2 regions of the Pseudomonas fluvialis genome follow, and region 1 is predicted to be linked to the other one. Evidence: predicted binding sites of a transcription regulator. Region 1 holds the regulator's gene; the other holds the start of a gene.
What was found. The regulator sigma-54, encoded in region 1, starts transcription at its own class of promoters, with help from an activator protein. The targets are predictions, from matches to a motif close to ANTGGCATNNANNTTGCTNT.
Positions count from the first base shown of each region.

Region 2: flgB (flagellar basal body rod protein FlgB) is a predicted target of sigma-54. The motif match lies at 1,771-1,790, and genes of this name have one in related genera.

Region 1 covers NZ_PIYS01000005.1:281,939-285,328, forward strand. The annotation lists gene lptB (LPS export ABC transporter ATP-binding protein) at 1-719, shown strand, start outside; gene CW360_RS05255 (RNA polymerase factor sigma-54) at 857-2,347, shown strand; gene hpf (ribosome hibernation-promoting factor, HPF/YfiA family) at 2,447-2,755, shown strand; gene ptsN (PTS IIA-like nitrogen regulatory protein PtsN) at 2,760-3,224, shown strand; gene rapZ (RNase adapter RapZ) at 3,233-3,390, shown strand, end outside.
Region 2 covers NZ_PIYS01000002.1:52,883-56,272, forward strand. The annotation lists gene CW360_RS00935 (chemotaxis protein CheV) at 1-614, shown strand, start outside; gene cheR (protein-glutamate O-methyltransferase CheR) at 659-1,486, shown strand; gene flgB (flagellar basal body rod protein FlgB) at 1,830-2,234, shown strand; gene flgC (flagellar basal body rod protein FlgC) at 2,247-2,687, shown strand; gene flgD (flagellar hook assembly protein FlgD) at 2,704-3,375, shown strand.

The DNA of each region.
Region 1 (3,390 bases):
CTCTCCAAGCTCAGCACCTGGCCAAGAGCTACAAAGGCCGCCAGGTGGTTCGCGACGTCAGCCTCAGCATCGACAGCGGGCAGATCGTCGGCCTGCTCGGCCCCAACGGCGCCGGCAAAACCACCTGCTTCTACATGATCGTTGGCCTGGTACAGGCTGATCAGGGGCGCATCCTCATCGATCAGCAGGATCTCAGCCACCAGCCCATGCATGGCCGCGCCCGTGCCGGCATCGGCTACCTGCCCCAGGAGGCCTCGATCTTTCGCAAGCTGAGCGTTGCCGACAACATCATGGCGATCCTGGAAACCCGCAAGGACCTCGATCGCGCCGGTCGCCGCCAGGCCCTGGAGGACCTCCTGCAGGAGTTCCATATTCACCACATTCGTGACAGCCTGGGCATGAGCCTGTCCGGCGGCGAACGGCGCCGCGTGGAAATTGCCCGCGCCCTGGCCACCGAACCCAAGTTCATCCTGCTCGACGAACCCTTTGCCGGTGTCGACCCCATCTCGGTGGGCGATATCAAGCAGATCATCCACCACCTGAAGAATCGCGGCATCGGCATCCTGATCACCGACCACAATGTCCGCGAGACCCTCGACATCTGTGAAACCGCCTATATTGTCAGCGAAGGGCGACTGATTGCCGAAGGTAACGCTGAAGCCATTCTGGCCAACCAGCACGTCAAGGAAGTCTACCTCGGCCACGAGTTCCGCTTATAAAGCCGCGCCTCGCAGGCAACGGCCTGCTAGGCAAAGCGCAAAAAATCAGGCATATATCTTGCTTCCTGGCGGCGCCTCAAGGCGCCCTGTAGTGGATGGCGCGAAGGCGCCGGCAAACAAGGTGCTAGCCCCCTGCTATGAAACCATCGCTCGTACTCAAGATGGGCCAGCAGCTGACGATGACACCGCAGCTGCAACAAGCCATTCGCCTGCTTCAGCTCTCGACACTGGACCTGCAGCAGGAAATCCAGGAAGCGCTGGAATCCAACCCGATGCTCGAACGCCAGGAAGAAGGCGAAGACTTCGACAACAGCGACCCGCTGGCCGAAGGCGACAGCCTGACCCTGACCAGCCCGCAGGAAATTGCCAGTACCAGCAGCGAACAACACGAAGCACAGCTCGAAGAAGGTGAGTGGCACGAGCGCATTCCCAGCGAACTGCCGGTCGATACCGCCTGGGAAGATGTCTACCAGACCAGCGCCAGTAGCCTGCCGAGCAATGATGACGACGAATGGGACTTCACCAGCCGCACCAGCAGCGGCGAAAGCCTGCACAGCCATCTGCTCTGGCAGCTCAATCTGGCGCCGATGAGCGACAAGGACCGGCTGATCGCGGTCACCCTGATCGATTGCATGAACCCCCAGGGTTACCTTGAGGAAACCCTTGAAGAAGTCCTCGAAGCCTTCGATCCCGAACTGGATGTCGAACTCGACGAGATCGAGGCCGTTCTGCACCGCATCCAGCAATTCGAGCCCGCCGGTATTGGCGCACGCGATCTGCGTGAGTGCCTGCTGCTGCAACTGCGTCAACTGCCTGCGCAAACCGCCTGGCTGGAAGAAGCCAAACGCCTGGTCGAGGAACATCTTGACCTGCTGGGCAGCCGTGACTATGCCGCACTGGGACGGCGCCTGCGCCTCAAGGAAGACGAACTGCGCCAGGTCGTCGAACTGATCCAGCGCCTCAACCCACGCCCCGGCGCACAGATCGAAAGCAGCGAACCCGAATACATCGTGCCCGATATCATCGTGCGCAAGGACAATGAGCGCTGGCTGGTCGAACTTAACCAGGAGGCCATGCCACGCCTGCGCGTCAACCCGCAATACGCCGGTTTCGTTCGCCGCGCCGACTCCAGCGCCGACAACACCTTCATGCGCAACCAGCTGCAGGAAGCCCGCTGGTTCATCAAAAGCCTGCAGAGCCGCAATGAAACCCTCATGAAGGTGGCGACCCAGATCGTCGAACACCAACGCGGCTTCCTCGACTACGGTGACGAGGCCATGAAGCCGCTGGTGCTGCATGACATTGCCGAAGCAGTGGGCATGCACGAGTCAACCATTTCGCGAGTCACCACGCAGAAATACATGCACACCCCACGGGGCATTTACGAACTGAAATACTTCTTCTCCAGCCATGTGAGCACGGCAGCAGGCGGCGAATGCTCATCCACTGCAATACGTGCCATCATCAAGAAACTGGTGGCGGCGGAGAACAGCAAAAAGCCATTGAGCGACAGCAAGATCGCTGGTCTACTGGAAGCACAAGGCATTCAGGTAGCCCGCCGCACAGTGGCCAAATACCGCGAGTCACTGGGTATTGCACCCTCCAGCGAACGCAAGCGGCTACTCTGAACACACTCAGACAACGGCCGGAAATTGATTCAGGCCAAGTAATTACCCCGACGGCTGAGCTAGCCTGTCACTACCCACCGGGCAACAAGGAGAAGCGGTATGCAAGTCAACATCAGTGGACACCAACTGGATGTGACCGACGCCCTGCGCGACTACATCGGCGAGAAACTCAGCCGTCTGGAGCGCCATTTCGACAAGATCACCAACGTGCAGATCATCCTTGAGGTCGAGAAGCTCAAGCAGAAAATCGAAGCCACCCTGCACATCGCCGGCGGCGAAGTCGTCGCCAACGCCGAGCATGAAGACATGTACGCGGCCATTGATCTGCTGGCTGACAAACTGGACCGCCAGCTGATCAAGCACAAGGAAAAGCACCTCGACCGCCAGCAGGGCGCAACCGTCCGCTGATCCCATGATCCGTCTCGAAAATATCCTGACCCCCGGCCGTTCCCTGGTGAACGTGCCGGGCGGCAGCAAGAAACGCGTCCTCGAACAGATCGCTCAGCTGATTGCCCGCGACCTGCCCGACCTGGATGCACAACAAATCTTTGAAAGCCTGATTGCCCGCGAGAAGCTTGGCTCGACCGGCTTTGGCAACGGCATCGCCATCCCCCACTGTCGTCTGCCCGGTTGCAGCCAGCCACTGAGCGCCGTGTTGCGCCTGGATGCCCCCGTGGATTTCGACGCCATCGACGGCGCCCCGGTGGATCTGCTGTTTGTCCTGCTGGTTCCTGAAGCAGCTACCGACGAACACCTGGAACTACTCCGACAGATCGCCAGCATGCTCGATCGCGCCGACGTGCGGGAGCGCCTGCGCCAGGCCGACAGCAACGAGGCCCTGTTGCAGGTGGTACTGGCCGTGCAGAGCGGCAGTTAAGCCTGGCCATGCAGCTGATCATCGTCAGCGGCCGCTCCGGCTCGGGCAAGAGTACGGCACTGGACGTGCTGGAAGACCATGGTTTCTACTGCATCGACAACCTGCCGGCGGCGTTGCTGCCGGAATTGGCCGAACGCGCTCTGCTGCATACCGAACTGATGCATCC
Region 2 (3,390 bases), on a different contig from region 1:
GCTCGGTGGAACGCATCATCAACATGAACTGGGAAGAAATTCATCCGCCGCCCAAGGGAACAGGGCGTGACCACTACCTGACGGCAGTAACACGTGTTGACAATCAACTGGTCGAGATCATCGACGTCGAGAAGATTCTGGCGGAGGTAGCACCCACCTCGGAAGTGATTTCCGAGGGTGTGATCGATGTGGATACGCAGGCCAAGGCAGTCAGCAAGAAGGTGCTTATCTGCGACGATTCTTCGGTGGCGCGCAAGCAGGTTATCCGTTGCCTGGAAACGGTAGGTGTCGAGGTGATAGCGCTCAACGATGGTCGTCAGGCTTATGACTATCTGATGCAGATGGCTGCGCAGGGCAAGCAGGTCGATGAAGAGCTGCTGATGCTGATTTCCGATATCGAGATGCCGGAAATGGACGGCTATACACTGACTGCGGAAATTCGTAGTGATCCGCGTCTGCAGAAAATGCATATCATCCTGCATACTTCGCTGTCCGGCGTGTTTAATCAGGCAATGGTGAAGAAAGTAGGTGCCGATGATTTTCTGGCCAAGTTCCGTCCTGATGAATTGGCGGCGCGCGTAGTGGACAGGATCAAGGCAGTAGAAGCTAGCTGAGGGCTTGGCCCTCAGCTTATTTTTTGACGGTAGAGGCGGCGCGCGTGTCTTCGGGCAATTTGGATTTTGAGCAGTTCCGGGTGTTCCTGGAAAAAACCTGCGGGATATTGCTGGGTAGCAACAAGCAATACCTGGTTTCCAGTCGTCTCAACAAATTGATGGAGCAGAACAATATCAAGACCTTGGGTGAGCTGGTTCAGCGCATCCAGAGTCAGCCGCGTGGTGGTTTGCGTGAGCAGGTGGTGGACGCGATGACCACCAATGAAACGCTGTGGTTTCGTGATACCTATCCCTTTGAAGTACTGAAGTCGCGTGTGCTGCCCGAGCTGATCAAGGCTAATCCGGGGCAGCGTTTGCGGATCTGGTCGGCAGCCAGCTCTTCCGGTCAGGAGCCGTTCTCGCTGTCGATGGCTATTGATGAGTTTGAACGCAGCAACCTTGGGCAGCTCAAGTCTGGTGTGCAGATTGTCGCGACTGACCTTTCGGCGTCCATGCTCACAGCCTGCAAGGCAGGAGAGTACGACAGCCTGGCGATGGGGCGCGGGCTTTCGCAAGAGCGCCTGCAGCGTTATTTTGACCCTAAGGGGCCTGGCCGCTGGGTGGTCAAGCCGGCGATTCGTAACCGTGTCGAATTCCGTATGCTCAATCTGTTGGACAGTTATGCGAGCCTCGGCAAGTTCGATATCGTGTTTTGCCGCAATGTGCTGATCTACTTCTCGGCTGAGGTCAAGAAGGACATCCTCACGCGTATTCATGCCACTCTCAAGCCCGGCGGCTATCTGTTCCTCGGGGCTTCCGAGGCGCTCAACGGTCTGCCTGATCTGTACCAGATGGTGCAGTGCAGCCCGGGCATCATCTACAAGGTCAAGTAGCGCCCGCTATGGACCCGCGGGCCCCGCGGGTCGCCTTGTCATGGTCATGCATGCTCAGGCGTGGCCGTCATTTTTTCGACGCCTTCTGTTTTTTGTCTGCCGGTTAATGACGCCTGTCTTGGGGTGTCTTGTCTGCTGTGTGGGCGGAGCGCCCGGTGCAGCGGGCTTGTAGCGGCTGTCGCGAGCGGCATGGTGGCTTGCCATCAGCGGCAAAAAACTACCGCCTAGTCGCTCTTTGCCTTCCTGAGTTTTTATATCTTATTGATTTATAAGATTATTATCTTTGTGGCACGCACTTTGCTTTTTTGTTGCTGACCAATTAGGTGTGGGCGAGGGCCTGACCATGAGCATCAGTTTCGATCGAGCACTGGGTATTCATCAGCACGCGCTGGGCTTTCGCTCTCAGCGCGCAGAGGTGCTGGCCAACAACATTGCCAACGCGGATACCCCAAATTTCAAGGCGCGTGACCTGGATTTTGCCGCTGTACTGGCTGAGCAGCAGTCTGGGGCCTCCCAAGGCGTGTCTTTAGCGCGTACCAGCAACCGGCACATTGCCGGAGAGGGCCTTGCTATGGGGGATGCTGCGTTGCGCTATACCACGCCGCACCATCCTTCCATTGATCAGAACACAGTGGATGTCCAGCAGGAGCAGGCCAAGTACGCGGAGAACGCGGTGCAGTTCCAGGCCAGCTTTACCATGCTCAACAGCAAGTTCAAGGGGCTGATGTCGGCCCTGCGCGGCGAATAAGGAGAACGATAAATGTCTCTGTCCAGTGTATTCAACATTGCCGGAAGTGGCATGAGCGCGCAAAGCACGCGCCTCAATACAATCTCCAGCAATATCGCCAATGCCGAAACGGTATCGTCCAGCATTGATCAGACTTACCGTGCCCGTCATCCGGTCTTTGCCACGGTGTTCCAGCAGGCTCAGGGTGGTGGCGGTTCGCTATTTGCTGATCAGGACCAGGCGGGAGCTGGCGTTCAGGTGCTGGGTATTGTCGAAGACCAGAGCACGCTCATGCCGCGCTATGAGCCCAATCATCCGATGGCCGATGAGGCGGGCTATGTCTATTACCCCAACGTCAATGTCGTTGAGGAAATGGCCGACATGATTTCGGCCAGTCGCGCTTACCAGACCAACGTGGAAATGATGAACACCGCCAAGCAGATGATGCAGCGGGTTCTGACCTTGGGCCAGTAAGGCAAGGAGTAGGCAGATGAGCACGGTTGGCGCGGCAGGATCGGTGCTGGAGAAGTACCAGATCAAGAATGAAAGCAACTCCAGCAAGGAACTGGGCAAGAACCAGTTTCTCGAGCTGCTGGTTGCTCAGTTGAACAACCAGAACCCCCTGGAGCCGCAGGGTAATGGCGAATTTATTGCCCAGTTGGCGCAGTTCAGCCAGGTCGAAGGCATCGAGAAGCTTAATAGCAGCATGGGCTCATTGCTGTCCGGCTATCAGTCCTCGCAGGCCCTGCAGGCGTCTTCGCTGGTGGGGCGCAAGGTGATAGTACCGACCGACAAGGCGCTGGTAGATACCAGTGAAAGCTTCAAGGCCAGTGCCGTTTTGCCGGTAAGCAGCAATAACGTGTTCGTCAACGTGTATGACAATGCCGGCAGCCTGGTTAATCGTATCAACCTGGGTCAACAGCCGGCGGGCAATGTCAGCTTCATTTGGGATGGCAAGAATGCCAAAGGCGAGCTGATGCCGCCGGGAACCTACAAGTTCGAAGCCCAGGCTACGGTCGGTAACGAGAACAAAGGCCTTTACACCATGCTGCCGGCCAATGTCGACAGCGTTGTACTGCCGCAAAACGGCGGCGAACTCATGTTGAACCTGGCAGGCATTGGCAGTATCGGCCTGTCCAAGGTGCAGATCATCGGTCAGTAAGCGCCGCTCGCGGCA